Regions from separate parts of the Pseudoalteromonas sp. SM9913 genome, predicted to be linked through region 1. Evidence: predicted binding sites of a transcription regulator. Region 1 holds the regulator's gene; the other holds the start of a gene.
What was found. The regulator NrdR, encoded in region 1, represses ribonucleotide reductase genes. The targets are predictions, from matches to a motif close to AAACACNANATNTNGTGTTT.
Positions count from the first base shown of each region.

Region 2: the regulator NrdR is predicted to act here: its motif matches at 7,390-7,409, upstream of nrdA (class 1a ribonucleoside-diphosphate reductase subunit alpha).

Region 1 covers NC_014803.1:748,914-758,373, reverse strand. The annotation lists gene nusB (transcription antitermination factor NusB) at 1-194, opposite strand, end outside; gene ribH (6,7-dimethyl-8-ribityllumazine synthase) at 210-674, opposite strand; gene ribBA (bifunctional 3,4-dihydroxy-2-butanone-4-phosphate synthase/GTP cyclohydrolase II) at 768-1,880, opposite strand; gene PSM_RS03475 (riboflavin synthase) at 1,909-2,562, opposite strand; gene ribD (bifunctional diaminohydroxyphosphoribosylaminopyrimidine deaminase/5-amino-6-(5-phosphoribosylamino)uracil reductase RibD) at 2,587-3,714, opposite strand; gene nrdR (transcriptional regulator NrdR) at 3,717-4,166, opposite strand; gene glyA (serine hydroxymethyltransferase) at 4,274-5,530, opposite strand; gene thrC (threonine synthase) at 5,798-7,081, opposite strand; gene thrB (homoserine kinase) at 7,093-8,028, opposite strand; gene thrA (bifunctional aspartate kinase/homoserine dehydrogenase I) at 8,038-9,460, opposite strand, start outside.
Region 2 covers NC_014803.1:1,580,376-1,589,835, reverse strand. The annotation lists gene cmk ((d)CMP kinase) at 1-286, opposite strand, end outside; gene aroA (3-phosphoshikimate 1-carboxyvinyltransferase) at 394-1,671, opposite strand; gene serC (3-phosphoserine/phosphohydroxythreonine transaminase) at 1,671-2,753, opposite strand; gene gyrA (DNA topoisomerase (ATP-hydrolyzing) subunit A) at 2,852-5,551, opposite strand; gene ubiG (bifunctional 2-polyprenyl-6-hydroxyphenol methylase/3-demethylubiquinol 3-O-methyltransferase UbiG) at 5,730-6,440, shown strand; gene PSM_RS07200 (HAD family hydrolase) at 6,440-7,120, shown strand; gene nrdA (class 1a ribonucleoside-diphosphate reductase subunit alpha) at 7,532-9,460, shown strand, end outside.

The DNA of each region.
Region 1 (9,460 bases):
GCTTCGTCTAGTTGCTTATGATTTACGGCAACTCCACGCGCTAAATCTTTAAAATATTCAACATCAATTTTAGTCACATCGTTTTCGATCAACATTTGTTGTTCGATATCGGCAATTGCATTGCCGCTTAATTGCCATGAATACACGGCTTGAAGTGCTAAGATACGTGCTTTACGTCTTGCTGCTGGTTTCACAAAAATTCCTTAAACTTAAATTTTATCTAACACATTAACCATTTCAAGCGCACCTAAAGCAGCTTCGCCGCCTTTGTTACCCATTTTGGTACCTGCGCGCTCAATTGCTTGCTCAATGCTTTCAGTGGTTAATACGCCAAATGCAACCGGGATATCATACTCAAGCGATACTTGTGCAAGCCCTTTATTTGACTCGCCAGCGACGAGATCAAAGTGAGGCGTGCCCCCTCTGATCACTACACCTAAGGCGATAATTGCATCATATTCTTTTTTTGCTGCAACGCGTTTCGCTGCTAAAGGTAATTCAACCGCACCGGGTACGTAAATCACGGTAATATCGTCTTCTGATACTCCACCAGTACGTTTTAGCTCATCAACAGCACCTGCAAGCAAGCTACTACCAATAAAGTCATTAAAACGAGAAATGACAATGGCAAACTTTTTGCCTGGAGCGTATTTATTACCTTCAATAATTTTCATTTGATAACCCTAAAAATAAGTTTAAGCGATTTCGGTTGCGCAAAAATTGATGCGCATTATACCACATAAATAAAATAATAACCTAGCGCGTAATTATTGTGGCTCTACGTAGTCAACCACTTCTAAATGGAACCCTGATAATGCATGGTATTTTTTAGGTAAACTCATCAAACGCATTTTTTGAATACCTAAATCAGCCAGAATTTGCGAACCCACACCTACGGTGCGCGAAGTACCTTGAAATTTACGTGGCGTCACATTTTCACCCGCATCAGCTGCGGCAAACGCTTTTACTGTGGCTTCTAACTCTTCAGTGCTTTCTTGCTTACCTAAAATAACTAAGGCGCCATTATGCTCAGCAATATAAGCCATTGCTTGCGATAAACCCCAACTACGGTCAGCATTGCGATCAGAGAGTAAAATATCGTTAAAGGTACTTTGTAAATGCACACGTACTAAGGTCGGTTCTTGTTGTTTTATTTCACCTTTAAGCAATGCATAGTGTAACTGCCCATCAATGGTGTCTTTGTATGTCACTAAGTCAAACTCACCATGTTCAGTTGGCAATTTACATTTTGCAACTTGCTCAATTGTGGTTTCGTTTAGGTTGCGGTACTCGATTAAATCAGCAATGGTGCCAATTTTAATATCATGTTGCTTAGCAAATACTTCTAAATCAGGACGACGCGCCATGGTGCCATCTTCATTTAGGATTTCTACAATCACTGATGATGGCTCAAGCCCTGCTAAACGCGCTAAGTCACACCCTGCTTCTGTATGCCCGGCACGTGTTAACACGCCGCCTGGTTGCGCCATAATAGGAAAAATATGACCTGGTTGTACAATATCGCTTGGCACAGCGCCTTTCGCGATGGCAGCTTGAACAGTGCGGGCACGATCCGCTGCAGAAATACCTGTGGTAACCCCTTTTGATGCTTCAATCGACATAGTGAAATTAGTTGAGAATGCGGCACCATTATTTTTTACCATTAATGGTAAATCAAGCTGCGAGCAACGCTCTTGAGTCATCGTTAAACAAATTAGTCCACGGCCATGAGTCGCCATAAAGTTAATCGCTTCTGCACTAATGTGTTCAGCAGCAATAATTAAATCGCCTTCATTTTCTCTGTCTTCATCATCCATTAAAATAACCATTTTACCGGCTTTAATGTCATCAATTATTTCTTGTGCGCTGTTTAAATTCATAAGTTGCTCGTATAAGTTGTCAATGTCGTTATTTTATAAAGCCCGCTTTAGCGAGTAAGCTCATCGAAATATCTGAACCCGTAGGTTGCTCAGCCCCTCTGACTAGGCGCTCTAAATAACGTGCTATTTGGTCGACCTCTAAATTAACTTGGGTACCGACTTGAAAATCAGCTATGGTCGTTTGCCCGCTGGTGTGGGGCACAATCGTCAGTTTAAATTTATTACCTTCAACTGCATTAACCGTCAGGCTAATACCATCAATACAAACCGACCCTTTGTAAGGAATGTATTTCATTAAATTTTCATCGGTGGCTAACCAATATTCTGTTGCTCGCGCATTGGCATTAATTGCTGTGATAGTGGCAATGCCATCTACATGGCCAGACACTAAATGACCACCGAGGCGCGAAACAGGTTGCATCGCCTTTTCTAGATTAACGGTTTGCCCTAATGCGTAATGTGCAAACCCTGTTAAGCTAATCGTTTCATTTGATAAGTCAGCACTAAAGCCGTCAATATGCTTATCAACAACCGTCAGGCAGACACCATTGGTTGCAATACTGTCACCTAACTTAACATCACTCATATCAAGGTTTTTACTTTGGATACGAATAGCTAAATCACCTTGTTTTTTTTGTAATAACGCAATTTTACCTGTCGCTTCAACTATTCCAGTAAACATAGTGCTACTCTTTATATAAAATGATTAATGAGCTTTTTTTAGTGCTGTGATACGTAAATCATCACCGATTGGCACACACTCATTAAAAGTTAAATTAATGGTATTTTGCATACTCATTAACTCTGGGAAATTTAGTAAACTTTTAGCATCGCTGCCCATTAATTTAGGAGCAATGTAAAAAACAAACTCATCAATTAAATCAAGTTCTGTCATTTTACCGGCCAGTGTCGCTCCGGCCTCTAGCCACACATTATTAAACTGCAATTGGGCAAGCGTGTGTAACACGGCCAGTAAATCTACTTTATTATTATTTTCAGGTACTTCAATCTGTTTAACAAAATGAGGCCACTGATGCGATTTATCAACCTTGGTGGTAAATATTATCACCTCACTTTGAATTGAAAATAAGGCAAGATCAGGGGTAAGTCTGTTTTGTGAGTCAATAACAACGCGAACCGGTTGGCGCAGTGGTAAATCAGTTGGTAAAGAATACGGTAACTCTTCTGGGCGCACATTTAATTTTGCATCATCCATTAATACCGTATCGGCACCGGTTAAAATTGCACAGCTTTGTGCTCGGTATAGTTGCACATCTTGGCGCGCTGCGGGGCCAGTTATCCATTTACTTTGCCCGTTTTTAAGCGCCGTTTTACCATCTATACTTGCGGCCATTTTGCAAGTCACAAAGGGTAATCCCTGCTCCATGCGCTTAAAAAACCCAAAGTTTAATGCGCGAGCTTGCGCTTCAAGTAACCCGTAAGCGACTTCTATACCAGCATCCGCTAAAATTTTCAGACCTTTGCCTGCAACTTGCGGGTTGCTGTCAACCATTGCGGCAATCACTTTTTTAACACCGGCTGCTTTTAGCCCTTCAGCACATGGCGGTGTTCGACCATAATGACTGCAAGGCTCAAGTGTTACATAAGCGGTTGCACCTTTGGCATTTTCACCAGCCATAGTCAGTGCGTTTACCTCTGCATGACCTTGACCCGCTAACCGATGAAATCCTTCACCTATTATTTTATTATTTTTTACGAGTACGCAGCCAACATTAGGATTAGGAGTGGTGGTAAAGCGCCCTTTTTTTGCCAGTTCAATAGCGCGAGCCATGTAGCGTTTATCATCCTCTGAAAACGAACTTTGCTTGGTCATTACTATTCCCCTAAGCGGGCTATTTCTTCACCAAATTCGCGTATATCTTCAAACGAGCGATATACAGAGGCAAATCTTACATAGGCCACTTTATCTAACTTTTTAAGTGCTTCCATAATGCACTCACCCACCAAATGGCTAGACACTTCGCGTTCGCCAGTGGCTCGCAGCTGCGATTTAATAATATTAACCACTTCGTCAACTTGTTCAGTGCTTACGGGGCGTTTTTCGAGGGCGCGAGTTAAGCCATTTAGTAACTTATCTTCATTAAACGGTTCGCGGCTGCCATCTTGCTTGATGACCCGTGGCATCACTAATTCAGCCCCTTCAAAGGTGGTAAATCGTTCGTGGCATTCATTACATTCACGACGTCTACGTACTTGGTGTCCCCCACCTACAAGGCGAGAATCAATAACTTTAGTATCTTTGGCGGTGCAAAATGGGCAATGCATAACTGTGTGTTTCCGTTTTAAAAACAAAAAATGGCCGCTATTATAGCGGCCATTATCATAACAAAAATGTGTGCAGTTGTGATCTAAATTACTATTTTACTCTTGGATTAAGCGTAAACAGGTAATTTTGCACAAATTGCTTTCACTTTTTCTTTTACTTGCGCTTGTACTGACTCATCTTCGATGTTGTCTAGTACGTCACAGATCCAGCCCGCTAACTCTTTTGATTCAGCTTCTTTAAAGCCACGACGAGTGATTGCTGGTGAACCAATACGCAAACCAGAAGTAACAAATGGTGAACGAGGATCGTTCGGTACTGAGTTTTTGTTAACCGTGATATTCGCGTTACCTAGGGCAGCATCTGCATCTTTACCTGTGATATCTTTGTCGATTAAATCAAGTAAGAATAAGTGGTTGTCAGTTTTACCCGATACTACTTTGTAGCCGCGCTCTTGTAATACGGCAACCATTGCTTGTGCATTTTTAACAACTTGTGCTTGGTATGTTTTAAACTCAGGTTGAAGTGCTTCTTTAAATGCAACCGCTTTAGCAGCAATAACATGACATAAAGGACCACCTTGGCCACCTGGGAAAACAGCGCTGTTTAGCTTTTTGTAAATTTCTTCATCGCCACACGCAGAGATGATTAAACCACCGCGAGGACCCGCTAATGTTTTGTGTGTTGTGGTTGTTACAACGTGAGCAAATGGCACTGGGCTTGGGTAAACACCCGCAGCAATTAAACCTGCAACGTGCGCCATATCAACAAATAAGTAAGCACCTACTTTGTCTGCAATTTCACGGAACTTAGCCCAATCAACAATACCTGAGTATGCAGAAAAACCAGCAATGATCATTTTTGGTTTGTGCTCAAGTGCTAACGCTTCAACTTGTGCGTAATCAATTTCGCCAGTTTCTTCGTTAAGGCCATACTGAATTGCGTTGTATGTTTTACCAGAGAAGTTAACGTGTGAGCCGTGCGTTAAATGACCACCGTGCGCTAGGCTCATGCCTAATACAGTATCAAGTGGGCTTAAAAGAGCTTGGAAAACAGCAGCATTCGCTTGTGAACCGGCATGAGGCTGTACGTTTGCGTAATCTGTACCAAATAATTCATTTGCGCGGTCAATAGCAAGTTGCTCAACCACGTCTACGTGCTCACAGCCACCGTAGTAACGTTTGCCCGGGTAACCTTCAGCGTATTTGTTAGTCAGCTGAGAACCCTGCGCTTCAAGTACGCGTGGGCTACAGTAGTTTTCAGATGCAATTAACTCAATATGCTCTTCCTGACGTGATGTTTCTTTGCTCATCGCGTCAAATAACTCTGGATCAAAGTCCGAAATATTCATGCTACGTTCTAACATTGGGGTCTCCTGGGCAACGTGTATGGGTATTTTTTAGAGGCTTTATTGTACGCTTAAAACGACGTTTTGCCTACGCTCTTAAGTTGAGGATATTTAAACAGGGATTGAAACTATTTCACAGCATTTTGATGATGATATTTTTTTATAAACTAATAACAATTTTAAATGAATTCTATTTACTACATTTATATAGCTTATGCGTTATGTTTAAAGCGATGCATAAACAAACAAAAAAGCGGCCTAAGCCGCTTTTATTATCTGCCTTTTTTAGGCAAGCTTTTTAAACAACTCTGTACGCAAAATATCATAATCGTTGTGCATATCAGTGGCTAAACACGGTTTTGCTAATGCATCAGCTAACGGCTTTGGCATATCTAATTCAACATTAAGGATATCCTCAACGCTGTCTTTAAATTTGGCCGGATGCGCAGTCGCTAAAAAAATCCCCACAGCATCTGCTGCCTTATTTTCTACAAGACCTTGGTAAGCAATTGCGGTGTGAGGCTCTGCAATATAGCCAAGCTGTTGAATTTTTTTCATCACTGTTTGTGTTTGCTGCTCATCAACACTCACCGAATAAAAGTTATCATAACTAAACCAGTTATTATCTAACATTGATTGCACACGTGGCCAGTTATTAGGTTTACTCACATCCATTGCATTTGAAAGCGATTCAATTGTCGCATTAGGCGTCCAATTTTTATCAAGCATAAAGCGCGGTACTGTGTCGTTTTGGTTTGTAGTCGCACTTAGTTTACCAACTGGCATACCAATAACCGCGCCAATCATAGCCGCACACACATTACCAAAGTTACCACTCGGTACTGAAATATGCGCTGTAGCACGCTTTTCTTTTGGCAGCTGTGCAATGGCTTCAAAGTAATAACACACCTGCGCGACTAAACGGCTAATGTTAATTGAATTTGCTGAGTTTAAACCTAACTTCGATTTTAGCTCTTCATCTAAAAATGATTTTTTAACCAATTCTTGGCAATCATCAAAACTACCCTCAATCGCATAACAGTGAATGTTGTCACCAAGCGTTGTAAATAACTTTTGCTGCGCTAATGAAATTTTACCTTTAGGGTATAAAATAACGACATCAATATTTGGTTTGTTATAAAAAGCATGCGCTACGGCAGCCCCGGTATCACCCGATGTTGCAGTTAAAATAGTGACTTTTTCACCTTGATTAAATTGCGCCAAGCACTCGGCCATAAAACGGCCACCAAAATCTTTAAATGCCAGTGTTGGCCCGTGAAATAACTCTAAGCAATAGGTATTATCTTCAACTTCCACCAGCTTAACCGGAAAGTTAAACGCATTCTTAACCATCTGGGCAACAGTATCACTTGGTAGCTCGTCACCAATAAGGTGCGATAAAATTTTGCCGCTGCGAGTAACAAAGTCCATATCTAGTAATGCATCAACATCACTTAATGGCGCTAACGACTCTGGAAAAAACACACCTTGATTACGCCCTAGTCCTGTTTTTACAGCTTCAACAAACGACACTTTTTGTGAATATTCTTTTAAATTATGTAATTGCATGACTCTTTATCCTATAAAACATTTAATTGACGCGTGCCGTCGTTATCTAATTTACAAATATGGCAAAAGCCTTGTTCGTTGATGTAATTTTCCTCTAGCCACTGCGCGCATTGCTCTGCCGCTTCAAGCGTTTTACATACACTAAACAAGGTCGGCCCTGCGCCTGAAATACTCACAACTTCAGCACCCAGTGCTGGTAAGCTTGCTTTGGCATCACTAAAGCCGCTTATAAGTGGCGCACGGTATGGCTCTGCTATTTCGTCTTTCATAATGCTTAATGCATCATCAAAACGCCCTGTTAACAGTAAGCTACTAAACGCCGATAAACGCTGAGCAAACTCAACCCCGGCATGCATACTTAGCTCTTTTGGTAAAACAGAGCGCGCTTTTGCGGTATTGAGCGAAAAACCCGGAAATGCGGCAACGTAATACCAGCTTTCATCAACAGGTAAAGCAATAGATTTATCAGGAATTAAATCACCGGTTAACTGTAAGCCACCTAAATAACACGGTGTGATGTTATCGTAATGGCGCCCCCCACTTACAACTGCTTCAAAATCTGCCATAAGCTCAATGAGCTCTACTTGGCTTAAATTAGTTTTGGCAAATTTATCCAGTGCTGCAAATGTCGCCACCACAGAGCAGGCACTTGAGCCTAATCCCGAACCAATCGGCAAATTTTTCCTAAGTTCGAGCTTTACCGCAGGCATATCAGGCGCAACATGCGCTCTAAAGTGCACTAAACACTGATACGCTAAATTTTCTTGCGCATCACTAGGTAGCTTATGTGCATAGTCGCCTGTACAAATAAATTCATCACTCGATGCGGCACTAACAACCGCCACATCACCTAATAAACCGCCATCAATGGGCGCAAGTGCGGCGCCCAGCGCATCAAAGCCAACGGCAAAATTACCAATAGACGCCGGAGCATATACTTCAATCATGACTGACTCCTAGCGAGATAATGTTTTTAATATGTCTGCAAATACACCCGCAGCCGTTACTGCAGAGCCAGCCCCATAACCACGAATTACAAACGGACGCGGTTGGTAGTATTGGCTTAAAATAGCCAGCGCATTTTCACCATCACGAATAACATTCAATGCATGTGATGAATCCACCGCTTCGATTCCGACCTTACAGTGACCATTTTTAATTGTGCCTACATAGCGAAGTACTTTACCTTCACTTGCTGCACTTTGAACACGGTCGTTAAAACCAGCATCTAAGCTAGGTAATTTCGCCATAAACTGCTCCACATTGTCACCTTGGGCAAAACCTGGCGGTAAAACCGACTCCACTTCAATATCGCTAAGCTCTAATTTCATACCGGCTTCGCGTGCAATGATCAGTAATTTACGTGCTACGTCAGTTCCCGATAAGTCATCGCGCGGATCGGGCTCTGTAAACCCGCTTTCTTTGGCTTTAATTGTTGCTTCAGAAAGTGATAAACCATCTTCTAGTGCTCCAAACATGTATGAAAGCGAGCCTGATAAAATACCACTAAACTCAAGTAACTCATCACCTGCACCAAACAACGATTGCAAGTTATCGATTACAGGTAAACCTGCACCTACGTTAGTTTCGTATAAAAACTTTCGATTATTTTTATGTGTTGCTGCAATTAAATCTTGGTAATACGTATATGAGCTCGTGGTGGCTTTTTTATTGGCAGCCACAACATGAAAACCTGCATTTAAAAAATCTACATATTGTGCAGCTAAGGCATCTGATGAAGTACAGTCAACTAGCACTGGATTAACTAAATGATTTTGCTTAACAAACTGCTCGACCAGTTTTAAATCAAACGCTTGCTCTGACTGCGCCAGTTTTTGCTGCCAATCATCAAACGCAATCCCCTCACCATCAAGGTGTAATTGACGAGAGTTGGCAACACCATATAGGTTTAATTTAATATTACGCTTTTCAAGCCATGCTTGTTGACGCTCAAGTTGGTTAATTAGCTCTTGGCCGACTAAGCCACAGCCCAATAAAAACACATCAATTGAAGGCACATGAGTAAAGAAGTTTTCATGGCAAATTTTAACCGCGTCATTACATAATTCACCGTCAATAACGGCTGAAATAGCACTTTCTGTTGAATCTTGCGCTATGGCAACAATGTTTACTTGCGCTTGTGCAAGCGATGCAAAAAACTTAGCCGCTAACCCCTTATGGGCACGCATGTTATCACCAACTAACGTTACTATTGCTAAATTACGTTGCACATTTACCGGCTCAATGAGCCCCGCTTTTGACTCTAAGTCAAAGGCTACTTGCAACGCACTTAACGCTAGATTTAAATCGCTTTCATGCACACAAAAGCTAATGCTAAATTCACATGATGACTGGGTAATGAGTACAATTGACACGTTA
Region 2 (9,460 bases), 830 kb from region 1:
TTCGAATAGTGGTTGTTACGTCTTCGCCTTCTAAAATAATCTTTCCTGCATTAGTGTCACTGTCTATCAAAAACTGCACATCAAGATTTGCAGCTAATGGAACCAGTGCTTCTTCGTTATCTAACGCAATTTGGTGATGAAGTGCTGCAAGTGAAAGTACGCGATAAATTGCACCGCTATCTAACACATCCCAGCCTAATTTTTCAGCCAATAAGCGACAAACAGTTCCTTTACCAGAACCACTTGGGCCATCTACGGTGATTACGGGCATTAATAACGCCGGCATTTAAAACCTCCTTCAATGCACACCAAAATAAACCGCCACATTATACGTCAATTATTAAAGATTATCCGCTTTTAGTATGTAACTTTTTATAAATACTTATAAATAGCCTATTTACTGACAGATGCTAACACGTTGAAAAATGTTGGGAATGTCTTGTAAGTACAGGCTGGATCGTTAATCGTTATGGGCTTACCCCCTACTGCAACCATTGCAAAGCACATGGCAATACGGTGATCGTCGTAGGTATCTACAGCCACATTATTAAAATGTTTTGGCGGTGTGATCTCAATAAAGTCGTGCCCTTCAACCACGTCAGCCCCTACTTTTTTAAGCTCGGTGGCCATAGCGTGTAAACGGTCAGTTTCTTTTACTCGCCAGTTATAAATGTTGCGAATTGCCGTTGGCCCTTTTGCAAACAAGGCAACTGTAGCCAGGGTCATTGCAGCATCAGGTATTGCATTAGCATCAATATCAATACCGTTAAGCTCACCTTTACGAACAACTAAACGTTCGTCATACCAATCAATTTTGGCACCCACTTGCTCCATAACGTTAGCAAAACCAATATCACCTTGAACTGATTTAGCACCGACGCCTTTAATTTCTATTTCGCCACCGGCAATTGCTGCAGCAGCAATAAAATAAGAAGCCGATGAAGCATCACCTTCAACCATTATGCGCTCAACCGCTTGGTATTGCTGGGCACCTTTAACGAAGAACGTGGTGTAATTATCATGCTCAACAGTTACACCAAAGCGCGCCATCACATCCAGCGTAATATCAATATAAGGCTTAGAGACTAAGGTACCTTTAATTTTAATGTGTGTATCGCCTTTAAATAACGGCGCAGCCATGAGCAGCGCCGTTAAAAATTGACTTGAAATACTGCCGTCAATTTCGACTTCACCGCCGGCTATTTGCCCACCGATAATTTTAAGTGGCGGGTAATCTTTATTTTTTAAATAACTTACATTACCACCCAAGGCTTGTAATGCATCAACTAAATGCCCTATAGGGCGCTCTTCCATGCGCGGCTCACCAATTAACTCATACTCACCAGCAATCGCACTCAGTACTGCCGTTAATGGCCGATACGCTGTACCTGCATTACCTAAAAACAACGGCTCAGTTGGCGTATTAAACACGCCACTTACGCCCTCTACGGTTGCTACGGTGCGTTCAGTATTAAGCGTTACATTAACGCCCAAGTGCTTTAACGCACCCAGCATATGGCGAATATCGTCGCTGTCGAGTAAATTTTCAACAACCGTGGTGCCGTTAGATAATGCTGCTAATAATAAAATTCGGTTTGATAAACTCTTTGAACCCGGTAATGTCACACTGCCATTCACTTGTGAAATAGGGGCTAAGAAAAGTTGCTCCATTAACTATTCTCCTTGGCGAAGTTAGCCATAAAGTCAACTAAGGCTTGTACACCTCCCAATGGCATCGCGTTATAAATACTGGCGCGCATCCCGCCAACAATACGATGACCTTCAAGCGCTAACAAGCCCGCTTCTTTTGACTCTTTAACAAACTTATCATTAAAGCTTTCATCAACCAGCCAAAAAGGCACATTCATACGTGAACGGCAATGCTTCGCTACTTTATTGGTATAAAAATCTGAACCATCAATAAAATCATAAAGCAGCTGCGCTTTGGCAATATTTTGAGCTTCCATGGCTTTTACACCCCCGGTTTGCTCAAGCCATGCAAATACTTCAGCCGCTAAATACCAAGCAAAAGTCGGTGGGGTGTTAAACATGCTGCCTTGTTTTGCTTCAAGGGCGTAATCTAAAATACCCGGCTTGGCGAGCCCTTCACGCTCAAGTAGCGTTTTGCGAACAATCACAATAGCAATGCCCGATGGACCGATATTTTTTTGTGCACCCGCGTAGATTAAATCAAATTTATTAACGTCAATTTCGCGCGATAAAATAGTCGATGACATATCGGCCACAATCGGCGCCGTTGGATGACTGGGTACGTCAAATATTTCAAGGCCGTCTACGGTTTCATTCGGGCAATAGTGAATGTAAGACGCATCAGCAGGTAAAACCCAATCGGCTACCTGCTTAATAGAAAACAGGCCGTTATCATCATTGCGCACATCAACAGCGTGTGTATTTGTAAACTTATCGGCTTCGCTGGTTGCACTTTTTGACCAAACGCCATTTTCACAATAAACTGCTTTTTTACCGTTAACATGAAGGTTTAAAGGTACGGCACTGAATTGACCTCGACCACCACCGTGCATAAATAGCACTTCAAACTCGTCACTGATATTCATTAAACGACGCAGGCTGGCTTCACATTTAGCGGTTAATGCTAAAAATTCATGACTACGATGACTTATTTCCATCACCGATACACCAAGACCTTGCCAGTTTAAAAACTCTTTTTGCGCTTTTTGCATAACAGCCGGTGGTAACATTGCAGGGCCTGCACAAAAATTATATATACTCATTACCTTTTCCTCATTCCAGTAATTTAACTTGAATTAAACTAATTTAATTTTTTTCAACCACATAAAAAAAGCGGCCAAGGCCGCTTTTTTCAATCTAATTATTCTGAAGGAGGATTGTCATCCGCCACTTCATCAATAACTGTATCTACTGTTTCAACGTCTTCGATATCAACCAAGTCACTTTCAGTCACTTCAATTTCTTCTATACGTTGTAAACCAACTACTTGCTCTTCGTCAATAGTTCTGATCAAAATAACACCTTGGGTGTTACGTCCAACCGTAGAAACTTCATTAACGCGAGTACGTACTAAGGTACCACGATTCGAAATAATCATTATTTCGTCGTTGTCATCAACCTGTACAGCACCAACAACAGCACCGTTACGCTCACTCACTTTGATTGATACAACACCTTGAGTTGCACGACTCTTAGATGGGTAATCTTCAAGTTGGGTACGCTTGCCGTAGCCATTTTCTGTCACTGTTAATATTGCACCATCATTCTTTGGTACAATAAGTGATACAACACGCTGATCGTCTGGCATCTTAATACCACGAACACCCGTTGCAGTACGGCCCATAGGACGTACACCTTTGAAACGGATTTCAGGTTTGCCTTCTTCGTCTAGTACTGGGTTACCATTTTCATCAACAACAGCTGTTTCTTCAGCTTCTTTAAAGCGAACAACTTTACCCGCATCAGTGAACAACATAATTTCGTTGCTGCCATCGGTAATATCAACACCGATTAAGCTATCACCTTCGTTTAAGTTAACCGCAATAATACCGCTTGCACGTTGACGACTGTATGCCGTTAATGGCGTCTTCTTAACCGTACCGAACGCCGTCGCCATAAAGATGTATTTATCATCTTCATAATCGCGTACTGGCAGGATTGCAGTAATACGTTCATCTGCTTCAAGTGGTAATAAGTTAACAATTGGCTTACCGCGCGCTGCACGACTGGCAAGTGGCAACTGGTATACTTTAAGCCAATATAAACGACCCGCTGTAGAGAAACAAAGAATAGTATCGTGCGTATTGGCAACCAATAAACGTTCAATGAAATCTTCATCTTTCATCTTAGTTGCTGATTTACCTTTACCACCACGACGCTGCGCTTCGTAATCAGTTAATGCTTGATACTTAACGTACCCTTCATGTGAAAGCGTAACAACTACGTTTTCTTCGTTGATTAAATCTTCAAGGCTAATATCATGTGCTGCAGCATTTATTTCAGTGCGGCGCTCATCACCATATTGCTCTTTAATTTCAACGAGCTCATCACGAATAACTTCCATTAAACGCTCTGGATTTGCCAAAATGAATAATAACTCAGCAATCAACTCAAGTAATGATTGATATTCGGTAAGAATTTTTTCGTGTTCAAGACCAGTAAGTTTATGTAAACGTAAGTCTAATATTGCTTGAGCTTGTTGCTCAGAAATATAGTACTGACCATCACGAATACCAAGCTCGCTTGCTAACCAATCTGGGCGTGCTACGTTGTCTTCGCCTGCTTTATCAAGCATGGCTTTAACATTACCTAATTCCCATGGACGCGCTGTTAATGCAACTTTTGCTTCAGCAGGTGTTGGCGACTTACGAATAAGTTCGATAATTGGGTCAATGTTAGCCAGTGCAATCGCTAAACCTTCTAGCGTATGCGCACGGTCGCGGGCTTTGCGTAAATCAAATACCGTACGACGGGTAACAACTTCACGGCGGTGAATAATAAATTCTTCAAGCATTTCTTTTAAGTTGAAACACTTAGGTTGGTTATTAATTAACGCAACCATATTCATACCAAACACAGTTTGTAACTGAGTTTGTGAATAAAGGTTGTTTAAAATAACTTCACCTACGTCACCACGTTTGATCTCGATAACGATACGCATACCATCTTTATCTGATTCATCACGTAATGCGCTGATCCCTTCAATTTTTTTATCTTTAACTAGCTCGGCGATTTTTTCAATCAAACGTGCTTTGTTAACTTGGTAAGGGATTTCATGAACAATAATGGTTTCGCGACCCGTCTTTTCATCGGTTTCGATGTCAGCACGCGCACGCATGTACACTTTACCACGACCGGTTTGATAAGCTTGTTCAATGCCTTTTTTACCGTTAATAATCGCCGCAGTTGGGAAATCAGGCCCAGGAATGTAATCCATTAACTCAGTAATGGTCAATTCAGGGTTTTGAATAAGCGCTAAACAGCCATTCACGACTTCTGTTAAGTTATGTGGCGGAATATTTGTTGCCATACCAACCGCAATACCCGATGAACCATTAACTAACAGGTTAGGTATTTTAGTGGGTAACACATCAGGAATTTGCTCTGTGCCATCGTAGTTAGGCACAAAATCAACCGTTTCTTTTTCAAGATCGGCTAATAATTCGTGCGACATTTTTGCCATACGTACTTCTGTATAACGCATTGCCGCTGCTGAATCACCATCAACCGAACCAAAGTTACCCTGACCATCTACTAGCATGTAACGCAGTGAGAATGGCTGAGCCATACGTACGATGGTGTCATAAACTGCACTGTCGCCGTGTGGGTGGTATTTACCGATTACGTCACCGACCACACGGGCCGATTTTTTGTAAGGCTTGTTCCAGTCATTACTAAGCTCGTTCATTGCAAACAAAACGCGGCGGTGAACAGGTTTTAAACCGTCACGTACGTCTGGTAATGCACGTCCTACAATTACACTCATGGCGTAATCTAAGTAGGAGTTTTTTAACTCGTCTTCAATATTGACTGGCAGAATTTCATTGGCGAGATCAGTCATTTGATATCACATTCCTTCAGTATCAGCTCTTAACAACCCAGTATTAGGTATTAAGAGTGTTTGTTATTATTTCTAAGTAACCATGCTATCACAATTAATTTTAATTTACAGGCGCAAAACTTTGCGATTTATCAATTTAGGCCTATATAATGGCCTCAGATTGACGAGGAAGTATTTTATGACCGAACATCAAAATGTAGATAACGCAGAAATAGCAAAGTTTGAAGCCATCGCAGAACGTTGGTGGGATTTAGAAGGCGAATTTAAGCCGCTTCACGAAATTAATCCATTACGATTAGATTTCATCGCAGACAAAACCAAAGGATTATTTGATAAAGAAACCCTCGATGTAGGATGTGGTGGTGGCATTTTAAGTCACAGCATGGCGCGAATGGGCGCAAACGTAACAGGTATCGATATGGGCCAAGAGCCTTTAACTATCGCCAAGTTACACAGCTTAGAAACAAGTGTCCCCGTTGAGTATATAAAAGTACCTGCAGAGCAGTTTGCAGATGAGCACCCTGAGCGCTTTGATGTGATCACTTGTATGGAAATGTTAGAGCACGTCCCCGACCCTGCATCTATTATTCATGCGGTGGCTAAATTGGCAAAACCGGGGGCTGATGTTTTTTTCTCTACTCTTAATAAAACCCCAAAAGCTTACTTATACGCTATTGTCGGGGCAGAAAAACTGTTAAAAATGGTCCCCGAAGGTACGCACGACCATAAAAAATTTATTAAACCTGCACAATTAATTGCATGGGCAGAGCAAGCTGGCTTAAAAGTACGTGCCAGTGCTGGTTTAAGTTACAACCCGCTTTCTAAGCAATACACAATGAATGATGATGTAAGCGTAAATTATATGCTGCATTTTGAGAAGTTAGCGTGATGGCAAGCTCTCAAACCCCCATTGCCCCAATGGAATATCAAGCATTGCTGTTTGACTTAGATGGCACTTTACTCGATACCGCTGATGATTTAGGCGCCGCACTAAACACCGTGCTGCAAAATCATCAACAACCCCAAGTGGGCAGTGATATATATCGCCCCGCGGCTTCAAACGGTGCTGCCGCTTTATTGGCTGCTGGTTTTAAAGAAAGCTGGGCACAACAGCCGCAAGAGCAACTTTTACATGAGCTAGTCACGCAATATGCTGCCAATATTGCTACCCATACTCGATGTTTTGTAGGAATAGAGCAATTATTAATCGCACTTGATAACAAAGCAATACCCTGGGGAATTATGACTAATAAGCCCGGATTTTTAACTGATCCTTTAGTCAAGGCGATTCCTGCATTAAAAAATGCACGTATTGTGGTGAGCGGCGATACTTTAGCGCAATCCAAACCCTCACCCCTTCCTTTACTGTATTGCGCTGAGCAAATGAGTGTAGATCCTTCGCGTTGCTTATATATAGGTGATGCGCAGCGTGACATTCAAGCAGGTAAAGCAGCCAATATGCACACCGCAACCGCACTATGGGGATATGTACCGAGTGTTGACGAGGCATTGGCTTGGAATGCGGATTTTAATTGGCACAGTCCTATAGATGCATTTAACCACATATAGTGCCATGTTAATTAATAAACACTACATATTGTGATTGTGTTAGTTTTTACGCAAAGCTTGATGATAAAAAAAGCAGACAAAATTTATTTTAAAAAAGCGTAAATTTAATCTTTCCTTAGTTGATTTTTACAAATTTCAACTTAACCGAATGATCAAAGGTTAATGCCTACTAACACAATTGCGTTATCCCAACGTTATCCACAATGAGAGCGGTTTCTGTCCCTTGCAAAAGATCCCAGACCACACTATCTTGTGATCTCTAATTTGAACAACACCAGATATTGTGGCTAAATGTTATTCAATTAAATTCACCAAACCGGTGAAAATAACAATAAACGAATAGGCACTGTGCTTTTTTAGGTGCACGCATTGGTCAAAAATATTTAATTCCCAAGGAATACAGGCAAAGCTATGAACCAACAGTTATCTGTAAGCAAACGTGACGGTCGTAAAGAGCCACTCGATCTTGATAAGATCCATCGCGTTATTGAATGGGCCGCCGAAGGTTTAAATAACGTTTCGGTTTCACAAGTTGAACTTAAATCGCATATTCAATTTTATGACGGTATTCGTACTAAAGACATCCACGAAACGATTATTAAAGCCGCTGCGGATCAGATCTCAAAAGAATCACCTGATTATCAGTATCTTGCTGCTCGTTTAGCTGTATTCCATTTACGTAAAAAAGCCTATGGCCAGTTTGAGCCACCGCGTCTTTTTGACCATGTTACTAACATGGTTGAACAAAAACGCTACGATGCACATTTACTCGTTGATTACACAGAGCAAGAATTAGATGAGCTAGATGCGTACTTAGATCATTCTCGCGATCTTAACTTTAGCTACGCAGCGGTAAAGCAACTTGAAGGTAAATACCTTGTCCAAAACCGTGTAACGGGTGAGATTTATGAAAGCGCGCAGTTTTTATATATTTTAGTGGCCGCAAGCTTATTCTCTGATTACCCTCGTGACACGCGCATTGATTATATTAAACGTTTTTATGATGCGGTTTCATTATTTAAAATTTCTTTACCTACGCCAATTATGTCGGGCGTACGTACACCAACACGCCAGTTTAGCTCATGTGTACTTATTGAGTGTGGCGATAGCCTAGACTCAATTAATGCTACATCATCAGCAATTGTTAAATACGTTTCTCAACGTGCTGGTATTGGTATTAATGCAGGTCGTATTCGTGCATTAGGTAGCCCTATTCGTAACGGTGAAGCGTATCACACTGGCTGTATTCCGTTTTATAAGCACTTTCAAACAGCGGTTAAAAGCTGTTCGCAAGGCGGTGTACGTGGTGGCGCAGCAACCCTTTTCTACCCGCTTTGGCATTTAGAAGTTGAAAACTTATTAGTGCTTAAAAACAACCGTGGCGTTGATGATAACCGCGTACGTCACTTAGATTACGGCGTACAGTTTAATAAACTCATGTACTCACGTTTAATTAAAGATGATTACATTACGTTATTCAGCCCCTCTGATGTGCCTGGCCTTTACGATGCATTTTTTGAAGATCAAGACGAGTTTGACGCGCTATATGTAAAATATGAGCAAGACGAGTCAATTCGTAAAAAACGAATTAAAGCAATTGAGCTGTTCTCTATGTTTGCTCAAGAACGTGCTAGCACGGGTCGTATTTACTTACAAAACGTTGACCACTGTAATACACACAGTCCGTTTATCTCAAAAGTGGCTCCGATCCGTCAATCTAACTTATGTTTAGAAATTGCGTTACCAACTAAGCCTCTTAGCAACGTGAATGATGAAGAAGGTGAAATTGCACTTTGTACATTATCTGCGTTTAACTTAGGTGCCATTGAGTCTTTAGATGAACTAGAAGAGTTAGCTGAGCTTGCGGTACGCGCACTTGATAACCTACTTGATTTCCAAGACTACCCAGTACCTGCAGCTAAAAATGCAACTATGGGACGTCGTACGCTAGGCATAGGCGTTATTAACTACGCATACTACCTAGCTAAAAACGGTAAGCGTTATTCAGATGGCAGCGCAAATGCGCTTACGCACAGAACATTTGAAGCGATTCAGTACTACCTAATGAAAGCATCTAATGAGCTGGCAAAAGAGCGTGGTGCCTGTCCTAAATTTAACGAAACAACGTACTCACAAGGTATTATGCCAACTGATACGTACAAGCGTGATTTAGATAAAATTTGTGATGAACCACTTCATCTTGATTGGGACGCGTTACGTGCCAGCATTAAAGAGCACGGTATGCGTAACTCAACACTGAGCGCATTAATGCCATCAGAAACATCATCGCAAATATCTAATGCAACCAATGGCATTGAGCCACCGCGTGGCCATATTAGT